DNA from 3 places in the Mesobacillus stamsii genome. Region 1 is predicted to be linked to each of the others. Evidence: riboswitches for the same ligand, from Rfam matches in the RefSeq annotation. Region 1 holds a riboswitch; each other region holds the start of a gene.
What was found. A riboswitch is a leader RNA that binds a small molecule or an ion and turns the genes downstream of it on or off. The one in region 1 is predicted to bind cobalamin.
Positions count from the first base shown of each region.

Region 2: linked by a shared signal. The riboswitch ahead of J2S25_RS07400 (ABC transporter substrate-binding protein) and the one ahead of J2S25_RS14675 (acyl-CoA thioesterase) in region 1 are both predicted to bind cobalamin.
Region 3: linked by a shared signal. The riboswitch ahead of metE (5-methyltetrahydropteroyltriglutamate--homocysteine S-methyltransferase) and the one ahead of J2S25_RS14675 (acyl-CoA thioesterase) in region 1 are both predicted to bind cobalamin.

Region 1 covers NZ_JAUSUN010000020.1:64,930-70,054, forward strand. Annotated here, with positions in the region: gene J2S25_RS14665 (ribonucleotide-diphosphate reductase subunit beta) at 1-568, opposite strand, end outside; gene J2S25_RS14670 (ribonucleoside-diphosphate reductase subunit alpha) at 587-2,818, opposite strand; gene J2S25_RS14675 (acyl-CoA thioesterase) at 2,796-3,305, opposite strand; cobalamin riboswitch at 3,469-3,653, opposite strand; gene sstT (serine/threonine transporter SstT) at 3,771-5,009, opposite strand.
Region 2 covers NZ_JAUSUN010000006.1:182,359-187,483, forward strand. Annotated here, with positions in the region: gene cobD (threonine-phosphate decarboxylase CobD) at 1-541, opposite strand, end outside; gene cbiB (adenosylcobinamide-phosphate synthase CbiB) at 498-1,481, opposite strand; gene J2S25_RS07395 (adenosylcobinamide amidohydrolase) at 1,478-2,194, opposite strand; gene J2S25_RS07400 (ABC transporter substrate-binding protein) at 2,238-3,212, opposite strand; cobalamin riboswitch at 3,367-3,565, opposite strand; gene J2S25_RS07405 (DUF2515 family protein) at 3,682-4,827, opposite strand; gene shc (squalene--hopene cyclase) at 4,944-5,125, shown strand, end outside.
Region 3 covers NZ_JAUSUN010000002.1:176,190-181,314, forward strand. Annotated here, with positions in the region: gene J2S25_RS02315 (PTS transporter subunit EIIC) at 1-591, opposite strand, end outside; gene metE (5-methyltetrahydropteroyltriglutamate--homocysteine S-methyltransferase) at 1,008-3,335, opposite strand; cobalamin riboswitch at 3,494-3,684, opposite strand; gene J2S25_RS02325 (glycerophosphodiester phosphodiesterase) at 4,018-4,935, opposite strand; gene J2S25_RS02330 (glycerophosphodiester phosphodiesterase) at 4,964-5,125, opposite strand, start outside.

The DNA of each region.
Region 1 (5,125 bases):
AGAAAAACAGGCCTTCGAGAATGACATCATAGATGATGGAATGCAACAAATTTCCTATGCTTGGATGTTCCGCGAACCCTTTATAGCCGTCCGTGATAAATTCATTCCGCTTGCGCAGGATCGGTTCTGTCCGCCAGTAGTCGAACACTTCCTCTTGCTTCGACTTGGATACGTTGCTTGATAACACGTAGCTGTAGGAATGGTTATGGATTACTTCCTGCTGTGCCAAAATGATCATTAATGCATTTAAACTGGAATCGGTGAGATAATCGGCAACTTTGCCAGCATAGTCTGTTTGAATGCTGTCAAGGAGTGCCAGCAGACCGATGATTTTCAAAAAAGCATCCTGTTCTTTTTCGGAAAGCATGGAAAATTGCTTGATATCCTTTGACATATTGATCTCAAAAGGAGTCCAGAAATTCCCCAGCATTCTCTTGTATTTTGGATAAGCCCAGGGGAAACGGACATCATCCCAATTCAATATATTGGAACTCTGGCCATTTAAAATGCCAGTTGAAGCATTGGGAGCTCCAACGTCTACAAGGTTTCTTTTCTTCAATTGCGTCATTGATTTTCATCCTTTCTTTTAACTATGGCAGCTCTCACATTCAGCAAACTCACTGCTGGAGGTGGAGCGGACGTAATACGTCGTTTTCAGTCCGGACTTCCATGCATCCATATGCAGCTCCAGCAGCGCTTTTGCCTTAATGTTGTTTGTGACGTAGAAATTAAACGAAATCCCCTGATCGATATGGCGCTGTCGGCGGGCATTCTGTCTGATGCTCCAATGCTGATCCACGTTATAGGCTGTCTTATAGAACCACATCGTTTCGGCCGATAAATCTGGTGCGGTCACAGGGATTTTATAATCCTTCTTCTCCTCGGAGTATTCCAACCTAAAAACCGGATCAATACTTGCTGTCGAACCAGCTAGAATCGAAGTGGAAGAATTTGGAGCTACCGCCATCAGATACCCATTTCTGATTCCATTCTGCTTTACTTCCTCAGCCAGGTTGTCCCAGCTGTCACCAATGTATTGTCTTTTTTTGAAAAATTGTCCTGTTGACCAGTCCGATCCTGCGAAATAAGGGTATGCCCCTTTTTCTTTTGCCAGCTCGAGACTTGCGCTGATAGTGAAAAAGGCAATCGTTTCATAGAGACGATCACAATACTCGACCGCTTCTTCACTTTCCCATTTAATCCCTTGAAGAGCCAGTAAATGATGCCACCCAAATGTACCCAGTCCGATTCCCCTGTAGTTCTGGTTGGTTATTTGCGCCTGGAGGACAGGAATTTCATTGATATTGATAACATTATCGAGCATCCTAACTTGGATGTTGATCACTCTCTCAAGTACATCATCTATCACGCTCTTTGCTAAAGAAATCGAGGATAAGTTGCAGACAACAAAGTCCCCCGGTTTTTTATAGATTACTATCTTTCCGTCCTGCACCGTTTCCTCTTCAAGGAGGGTAGGGCTCATATTCTGGGTGATTTCTGTGCAGAGATTGCTGCAGTAAATCATCCCTTTATGGTGATTTGCATTGAGCCTGTTGACCTGATCCCTGTAAAACATGTAGGGGGTGCCGGTTTCGAGCTGAGAAATCATGATAGATTTGAAGATTTCAATAGCAGGAACCACTTCGTGTGACAAACCAGATTGATGGACGCAAGCCCAATATTTTTCGCGAAAGGAGCCAGCCCCCTTCTCCTCATCAAAATGATCTTCAAGGGAAAATCCCATGACCCTCCTTACTTCATGAGGATCGAACAGATACCAGTCCCCACGGTTTTCCACCTGTTCCATAAATAAATCCGGGATACATATGCCTGAAAATAAATCATGCGTCCGCTGGCGCTCGTCTCCATTGTTCAGCTTGGCATCAAGGAATGAGAAGATGTCTTTATGCCACACATCGAGATAAACAGCAATCGCCCCTTGACGCTGTCCTAATTGATCAACCGAAACAGCGGTGTTATTCAGTTGTTTCATCCACGGAATGACTCCCGAACTGACCCCTTTAAAACCTTTGATATCACTGCCGCGACTTCTGATCTTTCCAAGGTAAACGCCAATTCCGCCCCCGTTTTTGCTTAAGGTGGAAATATCTGTATTCGAGTCGTAAATACTTCTTAAATCATCAGCAACTGTATCAATAAAGCAGCTCGATAACTGTCCATAGCTTTTGCCAGCGTTCGATAATGTCGGTGTGGCGACTGTCATATATAAATTGGAAAGCGCCCAGTAAGCCTCTTCCACTAATGGAATCCGCTTTTCCTTTGGTTCTTCAGCTAACAATGTCATCGCGATCATCATGAATCGCTCCTGTGGAAGTTCGGCAATATCACCATTTTGGGTGCGTGCCAGATACCTTTCCGCCAAGGTTAAAAGCCCTATATAGGTAAACAGCTTGTCTCTCTCTGGATCGATGACTTTTTCCAGGTGATCTATTTCGTCACGGGAGTAGGATGCTAACACTCGATTGTCATAAATCCCAATCTCTATTAAGCTATTGATCAACTCATAGAATGAACCGTAACCAGATTCTATTCTTCCATTTCGAAAATGGGCACTAAGTCTGTATAATTTTTTTAAATAAAACCCCGCAGCTACATATGTCCATTCAGGCTCGTCCCGGCTAATTCGTTCCACTGCGGTCAAAATCAACATGTTCTCGATCTGATCATCGGTCATATCCTTCACTTCAAGGGCTTGGTCCACCTTTGCTTTGAAAAATGGAAAGTCCAATTTAGGGAACGCAAACTCTATTTCTGCGATCAGTTTTGCTGCATTTTCATCCTTTGCTTGGATACTCATCGATTATCCCTCCAACTTGATTGCTTTTTCTTGCTTCCAGCCTGCGCTTCCTTCGCATATCGGCAGTATTGAACATCTCCCGTTCTTGATCGTTTTCTGGAATGACCCTTGCGACTGGCTCCGGTTTACCATTCTCATCCTTCGCGATCATCGTAAGAATTGACGTGGTCGTCAGCGTTCTCCTGCTTGTTTTCAAGTTTTCACTTTCCACTTTCACGAATACTTCCATTGATGTTCTGCCTGTTGAAATGACCACCGCTTCGAGTGTTAAAATATCGCCTACTACCGCGGCAGACAGAAAGTTAACCGAGTCAATCGAGGCGGTGACAACTGCCCTCCTGCTGTGTTTCATCGCGGCAATTGCGGCGATTTCATCAATATAGGACAGCACGGTTCCGCCAAAAATCGTGCCAAGATGGTTTGTATCTGGCGGCAGGACGAGCCTGTTCTGAAATGTCCTTGACACATTTGCTGATAATCCTTCCATGTCCGACCTCCTGTGTGTAAAAAATGCTCCCTGAAAAATAAGAAAAACCCATCTCGAAAGATGGGTTTAAGTAACGTTGATATCCTAACAGCTCATATAAAGCACCAAAAACAGCATGAGACTATCAATTTATCCCCGTATACCTTCCCTATTCCCGAAGAAGATAACACGAATAAATATGGCAGGTCTCCTGACTTGTGCATCACCCTATTTTAAGGCCTTCCCATCTATTTGTTAGACAGTGGTTCATCCTTATTTCGTCAGCACTTACAGTTGCGGGAACAGTTCTGGATTCACACCAGATTCCCTATTAAGTCTTATTCAGACACCATACTTATCGGCAATTTCAATATTTAGATGTAAAAATCTCTTACTAACACAATATATTGTGTTATATGAATTGATAGTAAATCATCTTACCTGCTTTTTCAACTATTTTTCACTATTCATTTGAATATTTGACAGTTAAGATGTCTTCTTGATGTTGATTACTTTTCCTTCTTGGCGCCATTTTCTGAATTCTACAGCAGCCGTAAAAAGAACGTCTGTCGATGAGTTAAGTGCCGTTTCAACAGAGTCTTGCACAACGCCAATGATAAAACCTACAGCAACCACTTGCATCGCGACATCATTTGGGATGCCAAATAAGCTGGCTGCGAGAGGGATCAGCAACAATGAGCCGCCAGCAACACCAGAAGCACCGGCTGCACTGATGGCAGCCATCACACTAAGAAGGATGGCGGTTGGAATATCCACTTGAATGCCAAGTGTATGGACAGCAGCCAGTGTCATCACGGAAATCGTTACAGCTGCTCCTGCCATATTAATCGTTGCGCCTAACGGAATCGAAACAGAGTAGGAGTCTTTATCCAGCCCTAATTCTTCACAAATTTTAATATTCACAGGGATATTAGAAGCTGAACTTCTTGTAAAGAAAGCGGTAATCCCGCTTTCTTTTAAGCATTTAAACACAAGCGGATATGGATTTTGCCTTATCATCGTGTACACGATAAGGGGATTGACGATAAGCGCAACGACCAGCATACAGCCTATTAAAACCGCAAGCAATTTTCCATAACCAAGCAAGGAACTAAGCCCGTTTGTCGTAATGGATTCAAATACTAGACCCATAATGCCAAGCGGAGCAAATTTTATAACCCAGGCGACAATCTTGGACATAGCATCGGCTAAATTGCCAATCACCACTTTTGTTGAATCTGCTGCACTTCTCAGAGCAAAACCGATCAGGACTGCCCAGGCTAAAATTCCGATATAATTAGCATTTATAAGAGCGTTAACCGGATTGTCAACAATATTGAGCAATAATGTTCTAAGAACCTCTACCACACTTCCTGGAGGCGTCATTCCTTCGGTGCCAGCTGTCAATTTTAAGCTTACCGGGAACAGGAAGCTAGCAATAACGGCGATAAGTCCCGCCAAGAACGTTCCCAAAAAATAGAGGAAAATAATCATTTTCATGTTTGTTTTCTGTCCGCGTTTATGCTGGGCAATCGCCGACATAACCAGGAACAGTACCAAAATGGGAGCAACTGCTTTCAGAGCCCCTACAAATAATGATCCAAAAATGGCAACAGGCTTTGCAACTCCAGGGATTGCAAGTGCCAGGATCACCCCGATTACCAGACCAGCAATGATCTGCTTCACCAGGCTTACTCGGTTCAATTTCTTTAGTAAATCGTTCATCGTCCTCTCCCTCACAAGTATCTTTTTGTTTGCCACAAGAGCCGTTTCATGTAATCTGTATTATAGATACTGAAATATCATAATACAATTTGTGAACTACTCCCACCACTTACCAC
Region 2 (5,125 bases), on a different contig from region 1:
CAATTAGCAAGCAATGCAGCCTTGTGCACTCCTCTAGCAAATGAAGAATGATCGATTTAGGATAGTAGGCACCTGTTGGATTATTAGGATTGCATAGAAATAAGGCAGCTGCTTTCTGGAGCTTGTCACTTACATTGTCCTCGATCCAGGCCCCGTCAGCTGGCAGCTGGTGATACTCAATTTGGCAGCCATTCCCCCTGCATGCTTCTTCGTATTCTGAAAAAGCAGGCTGGACAATCACCACCTGTTTCCCTGCAAGCATCCGGCCAATCAGGGAAATAATTTCAGCGGCTCCATTTCCGAGAAGCACCTGATTTTCCTGCAATCCTTCGCGATCGGCTAGCTTTCTTTTTAAAAATGTCCCGTTTGGGTCGGGATACTCATGAACCGATTCTAGGAGTTCGCCCCAATTTTCTTTTACCAAAGGAGGTGGTCCCAGTGGATTTATATTGGCGCTGAAATCCAGCTTTTCCTTTGGAATGGTCAGGTTCATTTCTTCATATAAATAATGTGGATTGGCACCATGAGATGGCCACTTCAAAGACAATTCCCCCAAGCCACAGCACTGCTAAAAAGAGCGGAACAGTCGCTGTTACAATTTTGTTTGCTGCTACCATATGATTTTTCTCAAGAGGGACAAGTTCTTCGCCCATCGTGGCGCGTTTCGATACGATCCCTTTATAATAATTGATGCCTCCAAGCTGGATCCCCATGATCGCAGCCACAGCGGCCTCTCCCCAACCGCTGTTCGGACTTGGGTGCTTTCTGGCGTCGCGCCTAACCATTTTCCAGGCAGACATTCTAGTAGTGTACATCGGGCGGTTCATTATGATCATACAAAGAGAAGTTAACCGGCTTGGTAGCCAGTTCACCAAATCATCCAGTTTTGCCGATGCCCAGCCAAATTCAAGATACTTCTCGTTTTTATAACCAACCATCGAATCACAAGTATTGATTGCCCGGTATATAAGCGCAAACGGGGCTCCTCCAATGGCCGCCCAGAAAAGCGGAGCAGTAATGCCATCGCTCGTGTTTTCAGCAACCGTTTCAACGGCCGCTCGGACTATTTCTGGCTCATCAAGCCGTTCTGTATCGCGGCCAACAATCCAAGAAAGCTTTTCTCTTGCCTCTTCAAGATTGTTAGTAACAAGTGGATCATAAACCGATAGACTAGCTTCCTTGAGACTTTTTTGGGCAATCGCGGTAGAAATCAGCATCGCTTCCATGAAAATGCCCGCTGCTGGATGGATGTAGTAAAAAATGGAAGTAACCAAGATGGCAATGCCCCCTACAATCAGCAGAACAACGATCACCATTGCCGTGCCTTTTGCCTTTTTGCCGCTGCCCCTATTCATTATGCGGTCCAATTTGTAAATAAGTGTGCCCATCCATTTCACCGGATGCGGCCAGTCCGGCGGATCCCCCACAAACCAATCAAGGAGGACAGCAAATGTTACGGCGATAAGATGATGGACGATCACTTCTTCCCCCTTTTCTGGCTGCTCCTAATTGCTTCGACTGTACATTCATAGACACCTTTGCCAATGATTTGTCCAAGAGGAGTTATCGTGCCGGCATATTCCAGCTTTTGCCCACGCTGGGAAGAGGCGATGAGAATGCTGTCAGTTGAAGTACCTGTTGCCACGGTCCCTGACAAGGAGTCCCTTATCTCCAAATCATGCAGCGCCTTTGTTTTTGCTTCTGTTGCTGTGATAATACTTTGGATGAACGCTTCTTCGGTCAGTTCACCGCTTATGTAAATCCAGGTATTGATCGTTCCAGGTGATGAGTCATTGGAATAATACTCCCTGCTTCTCGAGGCATCCACCGCATTTCCCACACCTGCTGTTATAACGAAAAACACTGAAAACCCTTCTTCTTGATATTGCTTATAACATACATCTTCTGTCCTCACGGCAGTCATCATCCCCACCGTTTCCTTCGGCTCTATTCCCTGTTTCTTCAAATATTGGCTCATTTCTTCCCGATGGTCCCTGCAATTATAATCCTTGTTCACATGGCGGTTCACGAAGCTGCTGTACCAGCCCGTTCCCGCGCCAACAACTCCCGAAGAAATAGTTCTTAATGGAATAGGAGATTTCAAGACAATGAAATCTCCTGTCACTTCAAGATGGCTTGAGCCTATTTCCACTGCTGCTGCCTCGTCTGAGCCATTTGTAGGAAGCAATACCATTTCTGGCACAGCCTCCTTTAAATGTGAAAAAGGGCTCAACTTTTTAGTTAAAAACATCTGGGTAAACCGCTTTTGCAAGCTCTTCTAACCCTTCTGTCAGTCTCGGCCCTGTTCGCGTCACCTTGTCTGAATGTACATCAACTACGCGATTTTCTTTGACCGCGGTAATATTCTCCCAGCCTTTGCGGCTTGTTACATTTTTAACTGGCTCAGGTGTATAGTAACCGTGGGTGGTAATAATCACATCTGGATTTCTTTTTATAATTGTCTCTGAATCCAGCTTAGGCCATCCCTCTTCGGTAACGGTATTCTCTGCATTTATGATCTGCAGCATTTCATCAATGAATGTATTTTTCCCAGCTGCATAAACCTCCGGCGCCGGAGATACTTCTACAAATACTGACTTGCGATCTTCCTCTTTTATTGCTTGTGCTTTTGTTTGAATCTCTTCCGTTTTATTCTTCATGTCCGCAATCATCGCATCCGCTTTTTCCTTTTGGCCGGATGCTGTTCCCAGCATGCTGATCGATTCATATACTTGATCGAAAGTTGTCGCATCATTCACGACAAGTACGGTAATGCCCGCATCTCTAAGCTGCTGCAATCCAGCTTCCGATGTATGGGCACTTGAAGCATGGGCAAGAACCAAATCAGGCTTCAAAGAAATGATTTTCTCGACATTAAACTCCATGCCGCCAACTTTCTCTTTCTCCGCCACTTGTTCAGGGAAATTATCAAAATCAGAAACTCCAACAATCTGTTCCTCCAGACCCAACCCGTATGCAATTTCTGTATTGCTTGGAATCAGGGAAACAATTTTTTCCGGTTTTGATTCTATTGTTACATCTTGTCCTGTTCCGTCTGTGATCACTACAGGGAAAGTCACTTCTGCCTGCGGGGCTGTTTCTGCAGTGTTTGTGTTTTCTTGTTTCGTCTTATCCGCATTGTCGCTGCCACATCCAGCTAGCGACCCAATCAACAGCAATAAAGCAAATAGGAACGCGTTCCACTTTTTCATCCTTCATTCCTCCAAATTATCTTTTAAAGTACCAATTTTTTTTAAAAAACCGTCTATAAACCTAAAAAAACACCCCCATTATTCCATGGAGATGTTTGTGCCGGTTTGTCTATTAAGACAGAATCGTTCTCAAACACCTCCTATCCTCGTAGGTTGTGAAGCAAAGAATCTGGCAGGTCTCCTGGCTTCTGGTCATTGCAAATCAAGCGCCTTCCCATACAAAAAGTACAGTGGCAACATGCTTGAAGCTCCCAGTTACAGTGGCGGGACCGCGTTGGAATTTCACCAACCTTCCCTATTAAGTCTCTAAACTAGAAATGCGTTTAGAAAACACCAAATCTTTATGTATTTAATTTTCCGTTGGTATATATTATACACAATTTTTGTCGAAAAAAGTGTCAATTTGAGACGAAATGACTAAAAGTTTTTTCCCAGCGAATGAATCCTACTAATCTCACCCAGACTCTTCTCATAAGCTTTGTTCATCTTCCCGCAAAAGAATCGCTTCCTTCGTCATAACCGCCAGTTCTATTTTTTCAATGGTTTTGCAGTAATGATGAAAAATATCTCCATCACAATGATCCTTTCTTTGAAAATAATCCAGTACACGCCAATCCTCAAACCAATCCCCGTTCTCTGCCTCTTCTTGAGGAATATTCGGCCAGGCGTATTTTAAAGACGGGCTGTACAGCCGCTCGGCACCTTTCCTTAACTCGCAATTTTTGACGCGCCGCTTATAAAGGGAGCGAGGAAAAGATTCGTTTACATCATTAAATACATCTGGCCAATAATCTTTTCGCGAGCCCGTGTGTGGGTGCTCATCGGCCCATTTCAAAACTCCTGACAAAATCTTTTCCTGCTGAAAAAGCAGCGAATACAATTTTTTTCCGAATAAAATTCTCTCGTGAAGCGAAGTGAAATACCGTAAGGCTGCGCCAGCAAGGGATGCTTTCTCCGTGTCATTCCCAGCTGCATAAGGAAAAATAGTGTTATTAAGGTTCAAGAAATCATACATTTTAAAGCTGACCGTTCCTGTAACGATTTTTTGATAATGCTGATTTTGAATCAATCTTTTTTCCAAGTAGTTTTGTTCATTAATCACCATTGCAATCGCTAAGCTAGTTTTGTCGCCACTATTCCAAAAATAATCCCACATCGTCTCCATAAAGGTAGAAATACCAAAATAGCGCAAAAGGTAAAACATTTCTTTCTTGACCTTGACACTCAAGTCATAAATCAAAAATTGGGGAAATACATCCTGAAAAATCAACCAACTACCTCGTTCCAAAAATGCAAAAAAATCTTCCTGCTCTCGTTCAGGCAAAAGCTTTGTTAACAGCTCCCCTTTTAAATCGGTCATATTCCATCCAACGTTACGGGAAACCATATGTCCAAGCAATGCCCAGTGTATTTCAGGATGCTGATGGTAAAAATCAAAGTACGCTTGCGTCCGCGTGCTATTGTTTTGGTTGAGTTGTCTCGTCTGTTCTTTTATCACTTGGATTCTACTTTTATCTTTTTGTGATAAACAGGGGAGTTCCCCAGAAGTCTTCTTGTTTGCCTTGTTCTTTAAGTCTTTTTTAATATCTGAGAAAGAGTTCAGCAAAAACGGCATCATCCTTCATATGAATTCATTTTTAGTGGATCAGTTATTCCTATCAAAGGAATGCATATTCATTTTGCACAAGGAATATGAATACAAAGATGAATATTTGGGAGAGGACGGATTAAATGAATCATCGGGTAAATAAGGAAATGAATAGAATCGTGAAGCAGTTAATCCGGGACCAATCAAAGGATGGTGCCTGGCGTTATCCATTTGAGACCGGGATCGCAACGGATTGCAGTATGATTATCTTATTACGGACATTAGAGATAGAGGATGAAGCGTTCATAAAAGAGTTGGTGGAAAG
Region 3 (5,125 bases), on a different contig from region 1:
AGCAAGTATGGGAATTGTTACTGTGACAATAATCGGAATAAATCGTTTTCCACCAAAGAAGCTGATTGCCATAGGAAGCTCGATTTGGTAAAAACGATTGTGCATAAATGCCGTCCACATACCGACAATAATTCCACCAAATACATTCATACGGAAACTAAATATTCCAAGGACTAATTCATATTGAGATGCAATTGTGGTTGCTTCAAGTTCATTCAACCCATTCTCTTTAAGAGCATCAATTGATGTGGAATCTGGTGTAATTCCTTGAATACCTAGCACATAACTGATTGTGACATGAAATAAAAGAAATCCAATTATTGCTCCAAATGCAGCTGTTGCTTTCTCATCCTTCGCTAAACCGATGGCTACAGATACAGCAAAGAGGATCGGTAAATTTCCAAATAAAGTTCCAACTAACTTTCTAACAAATCCCAGAAATTGTTGAACAGTCTCGATTTGAACAAAACTTTCACCGACAATATTTGGGTTTTGAAGTACCGCGGCCAACCCTAAAAAGATACCCGCTGCAGCTATAATAGATATTGGCATCATCAGCGATTTTCCTAGTTTCTGCATAAACCCTTTCACTTTAGCTTCCTCCTTATTTATATTTTGTTTGATCGATCATGTTTAGATTATATAAATAACTGTAAACGTTTCCAATAGTATTCAGGTAAGTTCGCATAGATACACAAAGGTTATAACTGTACACATTTTCGTGTACAAATACACAAATGAATGGGGGGAGGGAAATTTATTTGAGAGGAATTTATTTATTGAAAAAAGGTATTGTGGATAACATAAAAAAAGACCGATCTCTATAAATAGAGAGACGATCAATTTTTAATAGAATTACATCTTATTTGTTAGTAGATGACTTCAGATTGAGATAGTAGAAGTGCGCTTCCAGCTAACATGGAACAGAATCGACTGTATACGAATTGTATAGTATTCAAAAAAAGTTTTAAGATAGAGTCCCACTTGCATACCATCATCTAAATTGATTACTCTTTTGCATTCACAAAAGCATTTGTTTCTTTGACGGGATACCCAACTGTCTCTCTCGTTTCCTTTGCTGCTTCGATCATGATTTTAAGTGCTTCGATGGTTTCTTCGGTTCCTCTTGTTTTCAGCCCGCAGTCTGGATTGATCCAGAATCGTTTTGGATCGAGGACTTTCAGGGCGCGTGAAATGTTGGTGGACATTTCCTCAATAGTTGGTACTCGTTTACTATGAATATCATAAACACCGAGCCCAATTCCCTTTTCATAGGTGGTATCTTCGAACGATTGGATAAGCTCTCCATGGCTTCGCGACGTTTCGATTGAAATTACATCAGCATCTAAAGCGTTGATGGCATCCATTATTTCCTCAAAATCGGAATAGCACATATGAGTGTGGATCTGGGTTTCATTTTTTACTGTGGAGACTGCCAGCTTAAAGGCGTGAACAGCTGCATTTAAGTAGTTGTCCCATTTTTCTTTTTTTAATGGCAAGCCCTCGCGAAGCGCCGGTTCGTCTACTTGAATCATCTGGATTCCATTCTTTTCGAGAATGTTAATTTCTTCTCTTAATGCAAGCGCGATCTGGTTAGCAACGGTAAACCGGGAAAGATCATCGCGTACAAAGGACCAGTTCAGGATGGTGATCGGACCTGTCAACATGCCTTTTACAGGCTTCGAAGTTAACGATTGGGCATAAACGGACTCTTTCAGCGTCATCGGAGCCAAAAATGCTACATCCCCAAAAATGAGCGGTGGTTTGACGCATCTGGAACCATATGACTGCACCCAGCCAAATTTCGTAAATTGAAAGCCGCCTAATTTCTCGCCAAAATATTCGACCATGTCGGTACGTTCAAATTCTCCATGGACAAAAACATCCAGTCCTAACTTTTCTTGAATTTCAATCCACTTTTTGATTTCAGCTTTGATAAAATCTTCATATTGTTCCGTGGTCAGCTCTTTTTTACGCCATTTTAACCGTTGCTTTCTGATTTCCTGTGTCTGCGGGAAGCTGCCAATGGTGGTTGTCGGCAAAATGGGCAACTGAAAAGCGGACTCCTGCAGTTTGCTGCGGCTTTCAAAAGGAGCTTGGCGCTCGGCGTTCATTGCTTCTAGATTGGCAGTAGCAAGCTGGACTTTTGTATTGTTTCGTTCAGGAGAACCATTCAACGTCTCAATTGCAGCTTTACTGGCTTTGATATCTTTCTCAATTGCTGCTTTTCCCTCTTTTACTCCTTTTGAAAGAAGAGCAACTTCCTGCAGTTTTTCATCTGCAAACGAAAGGGCATTTTTGAGAGTGGGCGTTAATTCAGTTTCATTATTCACAGTTATTGGTACATGCAAGAGGCTTGAAGCTGGCTGAATCATCAACTGTTCACACTTTGCTGCTGCAGCAATTTTTTCAAGAAGGGTGATTCGTTCTTCTATATTTGCTCGCCACACATTTCGCCCATCAATCACACCTGCTGCAAGCATTTTGTCCTGAGGGAAGCCGAACGTATTTAATGCTTTCAAGTTTTGCCCATCATCATGGACAAAATCTAAGCCAATTCCGTGCACAGGAAGACTTGTAATTTCTTCAAAATAATCAAGATGGTCAAAATACGTCTGTAAAATCATTTTTATTTTTGGAGCCGCTTTGGTTAGTGTCTCGTATGTTTCTTTCAACAAATGAATTTCTTCGGCAGATAGGGTAGTGCACAATATCGGTTCATCGATTTGAACCCACTCCACTCCAGCCGCTTCTAATTCACCTAGCATCTGGGCATACAGAGGGGTAAAAAGCTCCACCATATCCTTTAATTCTTGTTGATCGTACCCTTTGGCCAGTTTTACGAACGTCACCGGACCGAGAATAACGGGTTTCCCATTGATCCCGAGTTTTTGTTTTGCTTCTTGATAAAAATGAAGCGGACGATTTTCCACAAATGCTGGATTTCGTTGATTTAACTCAGGGACGATATAATGGTAATTGGTGTTAAACCATTTAGTCATTTCTGATGCAACTGCAGAACGATTTCCTCGGGCAATGTCAAAATAGGTTTCGAGTGGCACTTTGCCTCCTTTGTATTCAAACCGTTCTGGTACAAGGCCAAACATCATTGCGGTATCGAGCACATGATCATACATGCTAAAGTCGCCAACAGGAATTAGATCAATCCCTTGATCCAACTGCTTTTTAAGATGATCCAAACGAAACTCTTGCATTTGCAGCAAAAAAGTTTCTTTTTCCATCTTGCCCGACCAAAAGTGTTCAAGCGCCTTTTTCCATTCACGATGCTCCCCGATCCGCGGGTAACCTAAATTTGTACTAATTACGTTTTTCAATGTGAAACACTCCTCGTTTTGTTTTAAAAAAATAGGTGAAACAACGAAAAAAATCCCTCTTTTTTGGGGAAAAGAGAGATCAATGCGCATCGTTAATTAAAGCTGAGAGAGAATCCCTCTCAACTCTGCGTATTTCACTTGCTCTATACACCCGTAGAGTAAAGTGCGTACAACAGGCAGGTCTCCTGGCTCTGGTTCACCGCTCCTTATCCCTTCCCATTTCTAGCGAAACAGTGGCTTAACGATAAGTCGCTCCCCAATACAGTGGCGGGACCGCGCCGGCTTCTCACCGGTCTTCCCTTTTAACTAAACAGCAAAGCTGCTCAGCACCTGAAGCAAACAGAGATACAGTTCTCGATAAAAAAACAGAAAACTGTAAACAAATATTAAAAATTTTTTAAATTTAATAAAAATACTAGCATGAGAAGAGGCTGGTGTCAAAAGATTACTCTTTGTTCTAATATATAGATGGTGAAAAATTCAAATTGCTGGCATTTCCTCTTTTCCTTCAAAACCTGTCCGAAGTTCGCCCTAGTTCGGACTACTTTTCCCCTTTTCCTGCTAAACCTGTCCGAACTTGGCTCTAGTTCGGACTACTTTTCCTCTTTTTCGCCGAAACCTGTCCGAACTTCGCCCCAGTTCGGACTACTTTTCCTCTTTTCCTGCTAAACCTGTCCGAACTTCACTTAATTAATCCAACTAACTTATCTGGAGTGTTTGTGAATTGGCCGTCGACTCCTTGGGAGAGGAGGGTTGTCATTTCTTTTTGGGTATTGATGGTCCATGGGTGAACGACGAGCTTGTTCTGATGGGCATTTTGGATGAATTGGGGTGTTACCAGCTCTTTGCTTGGTCCGATTCCATAGGCATAATCGGAGATTCGCTTGAATTCTTGGGATGGATCTTTGCCTTTTAGCATTTTTGCTGTGTAGAGTTGAATAAGCTTGACTTGTGGTACGATTGATTTTAGCTTGCGCAGGCTGTCCTCACTGAATGATTCGATAATGAGGTTGGGATCGTCGAGGATTTCGTTGCTTTTTAAAATATTGATCAATTTTTCTTCCATTCCAGGATAGATATTTGGAGCTTTTGTTTCTATATAAAGGCTTACTTTCCCGTCAGCCTGCTGTTTTACAAATTTAATCGCTTCGTCTAATGTTGGTACTGGCTGACCTAGGTAGTCTTTTTGAGCTAGCTTCGGGTTTGCCTGATTGAACCAAGCGCCAGCATCTAAACGCTGGATTTCTTTTAAAGTAAAATCTTTTACTCGCCATGGAGCGCGATGTGGATATATTTGTTTAACGTTCGTAGTTCTAGCGAGTGTTTCATCGTGCATCGCGATTAATTGGCCGTCCTTTGTCATTTGCAAGTCGATCTCTACATAATCTGCTTTCATTTGAATGGCCTGTTTATAGGCTGGCAATGTATGTTCCGGCCCATACGCGGACGCACCGCGATGGGCAATTACCGAAACAGTTACAATAATCGGGGCTTGGTTAACATTGTTTTGCCTTGACGCCAATGCATGAATCGCCCAGGGAACCGCTATCGGTATCAAAAAAACAAGACAAGCAAGACCAGCTAGCATTAGGTTCTTCATGATAAACATCCTTCGTGTTTGTTAAGTGTTAACGCTTATTTCTTATCGCAATCGCTCTTTCGGGAAAATCGGTAATAATCGCTTGGACTTGTACGTCTAACAGTTGGCCAATTTCCGCTGGATCGTTTACCGTCCAAACGCGTATTTTATCATATAATTCCCTTGCACCGATTTGATACTCCTCAGGAGG